2 regions of the Paraburkholderia sp. RAU2J genome follow, and region 2 is predicted to be linked to the other one. Evidence: riboswitches for the same ligand, from Rfam matches in the RefSeq annotation. Region 2 holds a riboswitch; the other holds the start of a gene.

Region 1 (7,131 bases), 430 kb from region 2:
AAGCAGCTTTCAGTCATCACATCTCACTCATACCACCGCGGCGTATACACCCACTCAGCACCGCCGCTACCACGCCCAAATCTGCGCGTCATCGACGACCCCACGATCACCATCGTCCGCCTATCCACATCGGACGATTTCAGCTCACCCAGCGTGAGCGTGCGCAGCGTGCCGCCAGACCGGCCGATGTCGCGCCCCAGCACCACCTGAGTCGTGGCCGCGCGATATTCCCGCACGATGTCCAGCGCTTTGTCCAGTTGCCACGGACGTGCGCGCGAAACCGGGTTATAGAACGCCATCACCAGATCGGCTTCGGCCGCGTGCCGCAGACGTTTTTCGATGATCGTCCACGGCTTCAGGTTATCGGACAGCGACAGCATGCAGAAGTCGTGACCGAGCGGCGCTCCCGCTTGCGCGGCGGTCGCGAGCGCCGCCGACACGCCCGGCACGATCGTCAGTTCGACCGCAGCCCATGCCGCGTCTTGCGATGCGTCGAGTGCCTCGAGCACCGCGGCCGCCATCGCGAACACGCCAGGGTCCCCCGACGACACCATCACCACCGACCCTCCCGCGCCCGCCAGTTCGAAAGCGTGCCGCGCGCGTTGCATTTCCTCGCGATTATCGGTGCCGTGAACACGTTGATTGGCGCGCAACGGGCCGGCCATTTTCACGTAGGTGTCGTAGCCCAGAATATCGGTGGCTTCGTCTAGCGCCGTGCGGGCGGCGGGCACCATCAGGTCGGCACGGCCCGGGCCGAGGCCGATCACCGTCAGACGGCCGCGCGCGCGGCCAATCGTGCCGGGGTCGATGGCGAGCGGCGCCAATGCCAGGGCAACGCCTGCGGAGGTGTCGTTGTGCAGCGTTTCGCAGGGGATGCGCAGTGCGGCATGTAACAGGCCGGCAGGCGACTTGTCACCGTCGGGACCGGTTTGCGCGAAGCGCAACGGCACGTTGAAACTTGCGGCGGCTTCGGCAAGCGCCGGGTCCGTCATGTCGTCGGATGAGGCGAGCAGCGCCGCGAGCGACAGCGGAGCGAGACCGTGGGCACCCAGTGCCTCGCGCACGCATGCGACGATCTGCGCACCCGCACCCGCACCCGCACCCGCACCCGCACCCGCACCCCTCACCGCCGCGACCACGCAACGCGGATGAATCACCAACTCGTCCTCACGCCCATCCCACGCGTGCGGCGTCACGCGAATCGCGAGCCGCGCCGAAGCGGAACGCGGCAAATGCGCATCATCGAGCCAAGGCGCATCGCCTTCGATGCGCGTGCTTTCGCCCGCCAGCAGATCCGATACGAAACGCTTGCCTTGCCCGATATCGGCCAGCATGTAGCCGTCGGGCGGATTGAGTACGCAGGTGCCGAAGCGCAACTCGCCGCTCGTCGTGATCGCGGGCGGCACCGCCAAAACGGCGGCGATCTCGCGGGCCATCACGTTGGCGCCCGTCAACCCGCCGAGCAATGGCACGACCGCGCTGCCGTCCTCGGCGACGGCCAGCACGGGTGGCTCGACGCCCTTGTTCGACAGCAGCGGCGCAACGCAACGAATCACGATGCCGGCCGCGCACAACGCGACGATCGGCGTGCCGCGCGCATACAGTTCACGCAGATGCGCGCCGAGTTCGGTGTAGGACACGTCGGCTTCGACGCGTGCGTGCAAGCCGTGCACCTGGCAGCCTGCGCCAGCGGCACGATCCACAGCAGCCGCACCCTCGGCATACAACGCCTGAATCCTTCGCGCGGTGTCCAACGCCCCCGCGCCGAGAATCACGATCGCGGGCGCGCTCATCCTTGCCATTTTTTCCCCGGCACGACGAGCAGCGAAAAATACGGTGACGCCATCGGGTCCACTTCGGCGAGCGGCACGATGCGTTGATTGCCCATCGTCGCGCGTTCGACGTACAGGGCGCGCTGTGCGAGGCCGAGTTCGCCGAGCACGCGCCGCACCTTGTCGAAATTGCGGCCGAGCTTCATCACGACGGCGGCGTCGGCATCGGCGAGACGGCGGCGTAACTCGTCCTCGGGCAGCACGCCCGACAGCACCGACAAACTCTGATTGCGATACACGAGCGGCGCGCCGAGCACCGCAGCGCCGCCGAGCATCGAGCACACGCCGGGCACCACTTCGCTCTCGTAGCGCGCCGCGAGCCGGTCGTGCAGATACATGTACGAGCCGTAGAAGAACGGATCGCCTTCGCAGATCACGGCGACGTCGCGGCCCGCATCGAGATGGCCGGCGACGATCTCGGCGGCGGTGTCGTAGAAGTCGGCGATGATCGCCTCGTACGAGAGCGGCGGTTCGAGCGCTTCGGTCGTGACCGGATAGACGAGCGGCAGATGCGCCTGAGCCTCATGCAAATGCGCCTCGATGATGCCGAACGCGTTGCCTTTCTTGCCCTTCGCGACGAAGTACGCGACCACCGGCGCCGCCTTCAGCAGACGCAGCGCCTTCAGTGTGATGAGTTCGGGGTCGCCGGGGCCGACGCCGAGTCCGAGCAGTCGTCCTTGCACGCTCATTTATTCGACCTCCGTGGCCAGTGCGTTGACGGCGGCGGCGGCCATCGCGCTGCCGCCGCGCCGGCCGTGCACCACCACGTAAGGCACGCCGCGGCTGTCCGCGGCGAGCATCGCTTTCGATTCGGCCGCCCCGACGAAGCCCACCGGAAAACCGAGAATCAACGCGGGTTTCGGTGCGCCGGCATCGAGCATGTCGAGCAGATGGAACAGCGCGGTCGGCGCATTGCCGATCACGACGACACTGCCGGCGAGTTGCGGACGCCACAATTCGAGCGCGGCGGCCGAGCGCGTATTGCCGATTTCGCGCGCGAGCGCCGGCACGTCCGGATGCGTGAGCGTGCAGATCACGTCGTTGTTCGCGGGCAGCCGCGCGCGTGTGATGCCCTGCGCGACCATGCCGGCATCGCACAGAATCGGCGCGCCTTGCGCGAGCGCCGTGCGGCCTGCCGCACCTGCGTGCGCGGAAAACTGCAGCGCGTCGATCACGTCGACCATCCCGCACGCGTGGATCACGCGCACCGCGAGTTTTTCGAGGTCAGCGGGGATGCGCGACAGGTCGGCTTCCGCGCGGATCGTCGCGAAAGATTGGCGATAGATCTCCTGACCGTCGCGAATGTAATCAAGCATCTGTGTCACTCCGGGACAGGTGGGCGAGCAGGTCGGCGGCCTGTGCGATCGTTAGTTGGTGCGCGACGCAGTGGCCGAAGCCGGCGCCGCCGTTGCGTCGATAAAGGTCATAGAGGCCGGGCGCGGCGGCCAGCAGCGTGTACGGCGCGCAATGCGCGGCGGCGCACGAGCGCATGCAGCCGCTCAGGTGCACGTCGACATTGGCGGGCAGGCGGGCGGCGAGGCGCAGCGCGTCGGCTTTGGTGTCGGCGAGGCTCTTTGCGCAACCGCTCGAACCGGCGCACGCGATCAAACGCGTGATGGGTTGTGCGGGATCGCAGGCGAGCCCGAGGGCGCTCAGTTCGGCCAGCGCGGCGGGCAGTGCGTGCGTCGGGATGTCGGGCAGCAGCACGCTTTGCCAGGGTGTGGCGTGCAGCGTGCCGTTGCCGTGGCGTTGCGCGAGCGCGGCGAGGCCGTGCAGCGCGGCGGCGTCGAGGCGGCCGAGCGGCGGCTGGCCGCCCACGTGCCACATGCCGGCCTCGCGTTGAGCGTGCGCGCCGAGACGTAGCGCGGCATCGGCTGTGGTACTGCGGCGCCATTCGGTGAGCAGGGCGTCGCGTGACAGCGGGAAGTCGACGTAGCGTTGGGCGTGCTGCAACAGCGCGTCGGCGGAATGCGTGGCGAGCAGGTCGCGCATGCGGAGGGCGTCGGCTGGTGCGAGGTCGAGGAACGTGTGCAGCAGCGCGCGCACGAGCGCGGGGACTTGTGAGGGGAGGACGGTGGCTAAGGGGCGGTGGTCGTGGGTGTGCGTGGAGCGGGTGCGTGAATTCCGCATGACCGTGCTGCCGGTCAGCGTAGCCGAAAGTGCATGGGCAGCAACGACAACAGCCGCAGCCGCGGTGGTTCGCACGTTCGTAGCCGCGTTCGCTTTTACGCCAACATCAGCACCAGCACCAGCATCGTCGTCCGTAACCGCGTTTGCGTTCTCCTCCACCTCGACACAAGGACACCCCGCCAACCCGAACACGAACCGCACACCGTCACGGCTCGAAGTCGCCGCGAGCCACACATCGTGTGGATGATCGACCCTCGCCAGACGTTCGCCGCCATCCAGCAGCAGCGCGAATTTCGGCGACAGCGCCGTAAAGCGCGTCTCGCTTTGTAGCAGCGTGAGCAATTCCGCGCATAGCGGGGCGGTGTCGATCAACGCGAACGGATCGCGTCCCGCTGCGGGGCTGATCATCACGTTGCGCACGTCGTCCGCGGCGCTCACGGCCACGGCATTCAAAGCGTCGGTGGCGTTCGGTGCATCTGATATGTCGGCGACACTCGCCGTAGCGGTGTTCGAAATCTCGGCTGCGTCCACAGCGTTGGCTGCGTTCGCGCCTGCCCGAGGCTTCGTCATCGGCCCAAGCCCGGCCTCGACCAGCGCCGCGATCAACGCGGCTTCATGCCCCGTGCGCACGCCACGCACCTGCAGGTTCGCCCGATTGGTCAGCTCGATCACGCCGGCCGCGTGCCGCGTGCTCGCATCGGCGATCACTCGCGCCTCGTCCGCGCTCAACTCGCCACCTGGCAGCTTGATCCGGCAGATGCCACCATCACGCGCGGCAACGATGCGCAGCAGCCCCGGACACGCCGAGGGGCGCGGTGTCGAAGCCGCGTGGGGCAAAGCAGTGGAGGGCGAAGCTTGAGTCAAGACGGACACCGGTTTAGCGTCGCGCGACGGCCCGAGCAAGCCGCGAGGCGGATTGCTGCGGCATCGGTACACCCCGCCCGATGTTGGCTGGCACGAACAGTCTCGCCGGCAGGTCTCCTGGCTGGCAGGTCATCGTCCACCGCAGCCTTCCCGGTCAAACCAGTGGCGCGTAGCGCAGGCGGACTCGCTGCATACAGTTGCGGGGGCAGCCACAGTGGCACTGTGTTCCCTCTTCGGCCCGGAAGGGCACCGGCGGCTGTATTATGCCTTTTTTCGAACCGCGCAACGAGGCTGGACGCTTTGACCGGCGTGGCGCGGCGCATTGATTGAAGACTCAGAATGAGGATGGTGGCATGCCGGCGTGGCTGACCGTGGTGGGCATTGGCGATGACGGCTTCGCCGGTTTGGGACGGCCCGCGCGGCGTGCGTTGCTGACGGCGTCGGTGGTGTACGGCGGCGAGCGTCATCTGGCGATGCTGCCCGCGCGCCTCGCCGCGCGCCGCGCCGCGTGGCCGCGTCCGTTCGATCTCGCCCCGCTGCTCGCCGAACGCGACGGTGCCGTGTGCGTGCTGGCGAGCGGCGATCCAATGCTGTTCGGCGTCGGCGCGATGCTGGCGCGGCAGTTGCCCGCGGAGCAATTGCGCGTGCTGCCTGCGCCGTCGTCGTTGTCGCTGGCGGCTGCGCGGCTCGGCTGGCCGTTGCAGGACGTCGCGACGGTGTCGCTGGTGGGCCGTCCGTTGGCGGCGCTGAACGCGTATCTGCACGACGGCGCGCGCGTGTTCGTGCTGAGCGCGGACGGGCGCACGCCCGCGGCGCTTGCCGGTGTGCTGAACGCACGCGGCTTCGGCGCGACGCGCATGAGCGTGCTCGAACATCTTGGCGGCGAACGCGAGCGCCGCATCGACGGTCGCGCGGATCAGTGGAGCGCGGGCGAGGTCGCCGCGCTGAATCTGATCGCGCTCGAATGCCGGGCGACGGCAGGCGCGCCGCGTCTGCCGCTGACCTGCGGCTTGCCCGACGACGCATTCCGTCACGACGGTCAGTTGACCAAGCGCGACGTGCGCGCGATCACGCTCGCGCGCCTCGCGCCGACGCCCGGCGAATTGCTGTGGGACGTGGGCGCGGGCAGCGGCTCGATCGGTATCGAATGGATGCGCGCGCATCCCGCTTGCCGCGCGATCGCGATCGAAGCGCATGCGGAGCGGCAGCGCTTCATCGAACACAATCGCGATGCGCTGGGCGTGCCTGGGCTGCAACTCGTCGCGGGCCGCGCGCCTGCTGCGCTGGATGGGTTGCCGGTGCCGGATGCGGTGTTCATCGGCGGTGGGGTGACGGTGCCCGGTGTGCTGGACGCGTGTTGGGCCCGATTGCGTGACGGTGGACGACTGGTGGCCAATGCCGTCACGTTGCAGGGCGAGGCGGCGCTGGTTGGGTGGCGCGAGCGGTTTGGCGGCACGCTCACGCGTATCGCGCTCGCGGACGCGCAACCGCTCGGCGGCTTCGATACGTGGCGGCAGACGTTGCCGATCACGTTGCTCGAAGTGACCAAGGCGGCTTGCGGCAATGGCGAGGCAAACGGCCTGCGGGCAACGGAGAGTGGCAGCGGTGAAATTGCAATGAAGGATGCGAAGGTCGAAGACAGCACGAACAGCACGAACAGCACGAACAGCACGAACAGCACGAACAGCACGAACAGCACGAACAGCACGAACAGCACGAACAGCACGAACAGCACCGCCGCCCATCACTCCGCTTCACCCCACCAACCGTAATGCGCGAAGAATCTCCCGAACACGTCGCGCCGCTGCGTAGCGGCTACACGACCGGCAGTTGCGCCACGGCGACGTCGCTCGCGGCGGCGCGTCTGCTGCTCGCGGGCGTGGTCAGCGAGGTCGCGGAGATCGTGTTGCCGAAAGGCCAGCATGTGCCGATGCCGCTCGTGTTCTGCCGCCTGCTCGCCGACGGTGCTGAGGCCGGCACCATCAAGGATGCCGGCGACGACCCCGACGTGACCCACGGCGCGCTCGTGTTCGCTCGCGTGCGCCTCATCCCCGAGCCGGGCGTCATTTTTCGCGCCGGACCGGGCGTCGGCACGGTGACGCGCGCAGGCCTCACGCTGCCGGTCGGCGAGCCCGCGATCAATCCTGTGCCGCGCAAAATGATGGCCGAGCATCTGACCGACCTCGCTGCGGAGCACGCGTATGGCGGCGGCTTCGAAGTGACGATCGGCGTCGAAGCCGGCGAGGAGCTCGCGCTGAAAACGATGAACCCGCGCTTGGGCATACTCGGCGGCCTGTCGATTCTC
Region 2 (7,131 bases):
CCAACGGCAAGATCACGCAGGATACCTTCTATGACGCTACGACCGGCCGCGCGACAGAGCGGGACGACTACAACGCGGACGGTAGCGGGATCGCGCATATCTTCAACGCGGACGGCACGCAGAATTCCGCCATATTTGATCCGTCTGGACATGTCTCCGAATACGCGACGTTTGCAGCGAACGGCGCGCTGACTTCGGATGCCTTTTTCGACAAGAACGGCCGGGAGACCGAACTAATCGAGTTTTCAGGCAATCAGCAGATTGTCCACCTGTTAAATGCCGACAATTCGCAGACGGCAATTGTCTACAACGGCAATGGTCAGGAAGTCGAATACGCGAGTTTCAATACGAGTGGCCAGAAGACCGATGACTGGTTCTGGGACGGGCCATCGGGCCGGCTGATCGAATACGATCAGTACGGCAGCAACGGCAGCATGACCGCGCATCAGTTCAACGCCAATGGTACGCAGGACGCCATCATCTTCAATGGCAACGGTCAGGAAATGGAGTACGACTCTTACGACACCAACGGCAACCTGACGGGATTCACGCAGTTCACCTATGGCGTGGGCGGCGGTTATAACGCGGTCGCATATGGTCCGACCGGATATGAGACAGGATGGGCCGACTACGGCAGCAATAACATGCTTGTCTCGTCGGGTGGCAATCAGTACAACTTCACCCTGGACGACAGTTACGACAGCGGAAGTGACGACTACGACTTCGGATGGTTTGACGACACGTCTTACTCTAACGAATACGGATTTTACATTTAACCATGATTCTTAGTAATCCGTTGTAAGTAAATTCCTACGTTCGGCCTATTCTGTAGTACGAAGTTCATTGAGAGGGAAAGAAAACAAGGCGCGCTGAAAATCGCGCCTTCTTCAGCGGTGCGACCGGTGTTGCCTGTGGTCAGCGCGGCGCGGTGGCGGATTTTGAACCTGCTTTCGTTCGGGCCGGTCGGCGCGGCACGACGCCGACAGGGCTATCCGCCGCATCGCTATCTGAAGCGCTTCGTACAGCATCGGACAGCAGGTTAGCCGCATCACGGGCCGTGATGCGGCTGTGCGCGACGCCCTTGGCGTCTAGCGCGATGAGTCTGGAACAGTTCACTATCGCACTCGTTGCTCCGCTGATACGCCTCGCCCGGATCAACCAGCAGTTGTAGCAACGTCCGCTGCTGCGCCCTTTCTTCGTTCGTTACCGCGGGGCTCCGGCATACGGACGCCGCAAGCGTAACCAGCTTGTAGAGTTTTTCTCTCTGCTGGTCGCACAGACGGAAAGCCGCGAGCGCGAGCTTTTCGTATTGAAGGGCATCAACGGGCGGGCGCGAGGTGGATTGCGAAGGCTTGCTGGAATCGGTCATGTGCGATTACCTTACTGTCAGCGTTTTCTGGATCGCCCGACACTCGCCTGGTAGGCGGATCGAGTCAAGCAGTTCTCGTGTGATGACGATGCGTTGCATAATGCTGTTCCTTCTGGTCGCTTTCCGGGAGCCCCATGGGGAAACCGTGCGGAAGTCGCGGGGCGTTGCCATACGTTGCATTGCGGTGCTATACGCCGATAACCCTTTGATTTAAAAGGATATACGTTGTTATATGTCACCCATGCGCAGTATGCAAATTACCCCGCAACGGTAAGCGACCTGCGGCGCGCTGTTCGATCAGCCCTGCCGCGCATGCGTTTTTTCGATGCCACTGTCCGGCGAATCCGGCACGGGAAGGCAAAGCGCATGAGGCCGTCAGCCCGGATACCGGCCAGACGCGGAGGCGGCGCACGTCACGCCGCCAGCCGCCGGAATCCGCGAGGGACGGATGTGAAGGCGCTGAAACACGACGTGACGCGTCCGTTCGCGTATTCCGCATGAGCCGTACTCTCGCGGGATTCGCCAAGAACCGGCCGCGTTTTCGCCGAGCCCGAATCTGTCGCACCGCATGATTTCAATCTCCGCCATGGGACGCCGCTGCCGGCTCCCCCCCTTCCCGCCGGTTACGACATGGCGCGCGCCATGCCCGCCGCGATGAGCCGCGCGTGGCTGATCGGCGCGGGCCCCGGCGACGTCGAACTGATGACGCTGAAGGCCACCCGCGCGCTGGCGCAAGCCGACGTGGTGCTGGTCGACGACCTGGTCAATCCCGACGTGCTGCAATTCGCACGCCATGACGCGCTGGTCGTGTACGTGGGCAAACGCGGCGGGCATCCGTCCACGCCGCAAGCCGGCATCGTCGCGCAGATGCTCGGGCACGCGCGGGCCGGACGCAGCGTGGCGCGGCTCAAAGGCGGCGATCCGTTCGTGTTCGGCCGCGGCGGCGAGGAACAGCAGGCGCTGCATGAGGCGGGCATTGAGGTCGAAGTGATCAACGGCATCACGGCGGGGATTGCCGCGCCCGCGGCAATCGGCATCCCGGTCACACATCGCGATTACGCACAGGGCGTCGCGTTCGTCACGGGACACGGCGCGGGCAGCGGCGAGCCGGATTGGGCCGCCCTCGTCGCTACACGGATGACGCTGGTGATTTATATGGGCATGCGGCGCCTGAACGAGATCGCCGCCGCGCTGCTCGCGGCCGGCATGCGCGCCGACACGCCGTGCGCGGCGATCGAGTCGGCTACGCGTCTCGAACAGCGTCACGTGCTGGCGCGGCTCGGCGAATTCGTCGATGCTGTCGCGCATGCGGGGCTTGGCTCGCCAGCAATCGTGGTGATTGGCGGGGTGGCGTCGCTGGCGCTGGCTCGTATGGCGGAGACGGACATGGCTCATGCGGCGGCGGCTGCTCGCAGGGGCGGCTGCGACGCTCAGGGCGATTCTGTTGCTGGCGCCGCTACCGCCGCGGCCTCGACTCCCGGAACGGACCCCCAATGAAAACGCTGAGCGTCGGCATTGGTTGCCGTCTGAACACCTCGCCCGCGCAGATCGAAGCGGCCGTGCGCGCCGCGCTCGGCCCACATGCAATCGATCGGATTCGTGCGATCGCTTCAGTCGACACCAAAGCTGACGAGCCGGGTCTGCTCGAATTCTGTGCGCGTCACGCGCTGCCGTTGCTACTCTTCAGCCGTGAGCAGATCGCGGCAATCACAGTTGCGACACCGTCGGACGCCGTGCGCGAGCATCTCGGCGTGGACGGCGTCTGCGAACCGTGCGCGCTGCTAGCGGCGTCGTGTGAGCCTGCCGCGCTTGTAGCGGCGACTGTGCGTGGCGCACGCGTGGCGCACACCGCATCCGACGTGGGCGCAATACCGCCTGCCGCTCTTGCTACGTCCGCCGCACGTGCCGTCCCAATTGCACCGACTGCTCCCACCGCCCGCCTCCTCGTCTCCAAAACGCACCACGCTGACGTCACAGTGGCAATCGCCACGGCCGCGACCGACGCCAGCGTCGAACCACCCGACCACGCCCCACACCGACAGGACCTTCGATGAAGACCGACCCCGAATCGCATCAACGCATGACCGAGCGCCGACGCGAAGGCCACGAGAAGAAGCAGGCCAATGCGACCGTCGAAAAAGGCCTGTTGATCGTCAACACCGGCACCGGCAAAGGCAAGACGACCGCCGCGTTCGGCATGGCCGTGCGGGTGCTCGGACACGGTATGCGCCTCGGCGTCGTACAGTTCATCAAAGGTGCGCTACATACGTCGGAGCGCGACTTCCTCGGCGCGATCGCGAACTGCGATTTCGTCACGATGGGCGACGGCTACACCTGGAACACGCAGAACCGCGACGCCGACATTGCCACCGCCCGCAAGGGCTGGGACGAAGCGCGCCGGATGATCGAAAGCGGCGACTACCAGATGGTGATCCTCGACGAGCTGAACACTGTGCTGAAGTACGAGTACCTGCCGCTCGACGAAGTACTGTCGGTGCTGAATGCGCGCCCCGCGATGCTGCACGTGGTGGTCACCGGCCGCCACGCACCGGACGCGCTGATCGAGGCCGCCGACCTCGTCACCGAAATGCGCGTCGTCAAGCATCCGTATCGCGAGCAAGGCGTGAAAGCGCAGCGCGGCGTGGAGTTCTGAGCGATGTCCGAGCGGCCCGACGGCACGTCATCAGGAGCGGCCCAACAGGGCGATGCCTGCGCTTCGCGCGGGGCGCCCTCCCAAGGAACGTCTACCGGGGCCTCCGCTCAGGAGACTTACTCCGGAGCGCGCCCGAAGGAGAGTTCGTCGCGCGCCTGCCCCGCACTCTTCATCAGCGCCCCCGCTTCGGGCCAGGGCAAAACCACGATCACTGCCGGTCTCGCGCGCTACCACCAACGCTTGGGACGGCGCGTACGCGTCTTCAAAACCGGCCCGGACTTTCTCGATCCGATGATCCTCGCGCGCGCGAGCGGCGCACCGGTTCTGTCGCTCGATCTGTGGATGGTTGGCGAAGCCGCGTGCCGCAATCTGCTCGCGCAGGCGGCGGCCGAAGCCGATCTGATCCTGATCGAGGGCGTGATGGGTCTGTTCGACGGCACGCCGAGCAGCGCCGATCTCGCAACGGTCTTCGGCGTGCCGGTGCTCGCGGTGATTTCCGCGAAGGCGATGGCGCAGACCTTCGGCGCGGTCGCCTTCGGCCTCGCGCACTTTCGCCCGCAGGTGCCGTTTCATGGCGTGCTCGCGAATCGCGTCGGTTCGGCGCGGCACGCGCAGATGCTCGAAGAGGCATTGCCCGCCGGGCTGCGCTGGTGCGGACATATCGCAGCCAGCGATGAAATCGCATTACCCGACCGCCACCTCGGCCTGCACCAGGCCGCCGAGATCGACGATCTGGACGCGCGTCTGAACTACGCCGCCGACACGCTCGCCCAGACCGCGCTCACCGCCTTGCCGCCGCCGGTCGAGTTCGGCGCGCCGGTGCCGCAAGCGTTGCCGCGTCTGCTCGACGGCAAGCGCATCGCGATTGCCCGCGACGCCGCGTTCTCGTTCATCTATCCGGCCAACGTCGCGCTGCTGGAAGCGCTCGGCGCGCGGCTCGACTACTTCTCGCCGCTCGCCGACGAGGTCTTGCCCGACAACGCCCACGCGCTCTATCTGCCCGGCGGTTACCCGGAACTGCACGCCGCGACGCTCGCCGCCAGCACACGCAGCGCCGCGTCGATCCGCGCGCACGCGGCGGCGGGCAAACCGCTGGTGGCCGAATGCGGCGGCATGCTCTACCTGCTCGAGCGGCTGACCGACACGCACGGCGTCACCACGCCGATGCTCGGCCTGCTGCCCGGCCATGCGACGATGCAAACCCGCTTCACCGCGCTCGGCATGCAGCAGATCGACGGCCTGCATGGGCCGCTGACCGGCCACACGTTTCATTACTCGAAGCTGAGCAGCCCGCTCACGCCACTGCGCTCGGCCACCCCGCCGAACGGCGACGGCTCCGGCGAGGCTATCTATCGCGCGGGCTCGATCGTGGCGACCTACATGCACGCTTACTGGCCCTCCAACCCGGCCTTCACGGCCGCCCTGTTCCATGGCGAAGCCTTTTAGCGACTCCGAGCGCGAAGCCGTCTATCGCGCGATTTACGAACGCCGCGACATGCGCCACTTCGTGCGCGATCCGGTCGATCCCGCCGTGCTCGCGCGTCTGCTCGACGCGGCGCATCACGCGCCGAGCGTCGGCTTCATGCAGCCGTGGCGAATCATGCGGATCACCGATTCCGCGCTGCGCACCGCCTTGCACGCGACGGTCGAAAGCGAACGGCTCGCCACCGCCGACGCGCTCGGCAAGCGCCGCGAAGAGTTCATGAAGCTGAAAGTGGAAGGCATGCTGGAGTGCGGCGAACTGCTGGTGGTCGCGCTGATGGACGGGCGCGAACGCCATATCTTCGGGCGCCGCACGTTACCGGAGATGGATCTGGCATCGGTGGCGTGCGCGATCCAGAACATGTGGCTCGCCGCGCGCGCCGAAGGGCTCGGCATGGGCTGGGTGTCGCTGTTCGACGTCGACGCGGTTCGCACGCTGCTGCACATGCCCGAGGGCGCGCGGCCGGTTGCGATACTGTGCCTCGGTCATGTCGACCAGTTCTACAGCGAGCCGATGCTGGAAACGGAGCGCTGGGCGAGGCGCCTGCCGCTCGCCGATTGCGTGTTCGACAACCGCTGGCCGGAAGCCGACGCGCCGCCGCAATAACGCGCCCGTTACTGCGCCAGCGGCTTCACCGAAATCACGTCCGGCACGCCGCGCGCCTTGTCCTGCCGCAGCTTGACACGCCAGTCGGACGCATCGAACGGAAACTTCGCCAGCGCGCTTTTCACGAGCACCGGCATGGCGTGCAGCGGGTCCGCATCGCGATCGGCGATCACCGCGCGAACCTTGTAGCGCTCTTCGCCGCTCGTGCGCTCGAAAAAGCGCAGCGTCAGCGAATGCCGGTAAGCGGTGCCGCCGAACAGTGCGAACGGCGCGTCGGCTTTGGCGCAGTCGCTCGGCGCGCAATCCTTGCCGCCGACACCGACCGTGGCCGGCCGCGTGTCGTACGCAATCGACAGCAGATAATGCGCGGCGTTGCCCGTCGCGGTGGCGAAGCCGCGTTTGGCCAGTTCGTCGCGCAGCAGCGCCTCGAATTGCGGATGATCGGCGCTGGCATCCTGCGACGGCATGCGCGTGATCGTATAAGTCGGCTCGCCCGGCAGCCACGCCGCCGGATTCGCGCTGTGCACGTCTGCATTCAGCCCCGCGCAACCGCAGAGGCTCGCCGCGGCCAGCGCGGCACACATCAGAGTGGTTGTGTCCATCTTCTCTTTCCGAACGTTGCGTGTTGGTCCGTCATGAACGTGACGTGACGGGTGCGTCGAGCTGCGCGTCGTCGAGCGCCGGCAGCCAGATCGTAAAAGCCGTACCTTCGCCCGGCGCGCTGATCACGTCGACGTCGCCGCCATGGCGCGTCACGACGGTCTTCACGAAGGCCATGCCGAGCCCCGCGCCGCCCACCTCGGGCCGCTCGCTCGCGTGAAAGCGGCGAAAGCGCTCGAACAGCCCCGCCTGCTGCTCCTTCGGAATGCCGTAGCCCTGATCGCGGATCGTGCACGACACGCGCCGCGCCGCGCCCGGCACGATCGCCGGCGTTTCGCTCCCGACGCTGCACACGATGCGCGTATCCGGCGGACTGTACTTGACCGCGTTGTTCAGGATGTTGACGAGCGCGCGCGTCAT

The links. A riboswitch is a leader RNA that binds a small molecule or an ion and turns the genes downstream of it on or off. The one in region 2 is predicted to bind cobalamin.
Region 1: another riboswitch for cobalamin. It lies ahead of B0G69_RS26585 (oxidoreductase); the one in region 2 lies ahead of cobA (uroporphyrinogen-III C-methyltransferase).

What each region holds. Positions count from the first base shown of each region.
Region 1 covers NZ_RBXG01000002.1:2,037,465-2,044,595, reverse strand. The annotation lists gene cobJ (precorrin-3B C(17)-methyltransferase) at 24-1,793, opposite strand; gene B0G69_RS26595 (precorrin-2 C(20)-methyltransferase) at 1,790-2,521, opposite strand; gene B0G69_RS26590 (precorrin-8X methylmutase) at 2,522-3,148, opposite strand; gene B0G69_RS26585 (oxidoreductase) at 3,141-4,826, opposite strand; cobalamin riboswitch at 4,916-5,095, opposite strand; gene cbiE (precorrin-6y C5,15-methyltransferase (decarboxylating) subunit CbiE) at 5,180-6,598, shown strand; gene B0G69_RS26575 (cobalt-precorrin-5B (C(1))-methyltransferase) at 6,598-7,131, shown strand, end outside.
Region 2 covers NZ_RBXG01000002.1:1,609,575-1,616,705, reverse strand. The annotation lists gene B0G69_RS24750 (hypothetical protein) at 1-776, shown strand, start outside; partial or broken gene B0G69_RS24745 (hypothetical protein) at 916-1,369, opposite strand; cobalamin riboswitch at 1,535-1,780, shown strand; gene cobA (uroporphyrinogen-III C-methyltransferase) at 2,024-2,866, shown strand; gene B0G69_RS24735 (cobalamin biosynthesis protein) at 2,863-3,423, shown strand; gene cobO (cob(I)yrinic acid a,c-diamide adenosyltransferase) at 3,420-4,022, shown strand; gene B0G69_RS24725 (cobyrinate a,c-diamide synthase) at 4,026-5,468, shown strand; gene bluB (5,6-dimethylbenzimidazole synthase) at 5,452-6,111, shown strand; gene B0G69_RS24715 (DUF4136 domain-containing protein) at 6,120-6,713, opposite strand; gene B0G69_RS24710 (CHASE2 domain-containing protein) at 6,745-7,131, opposite strand, start outside.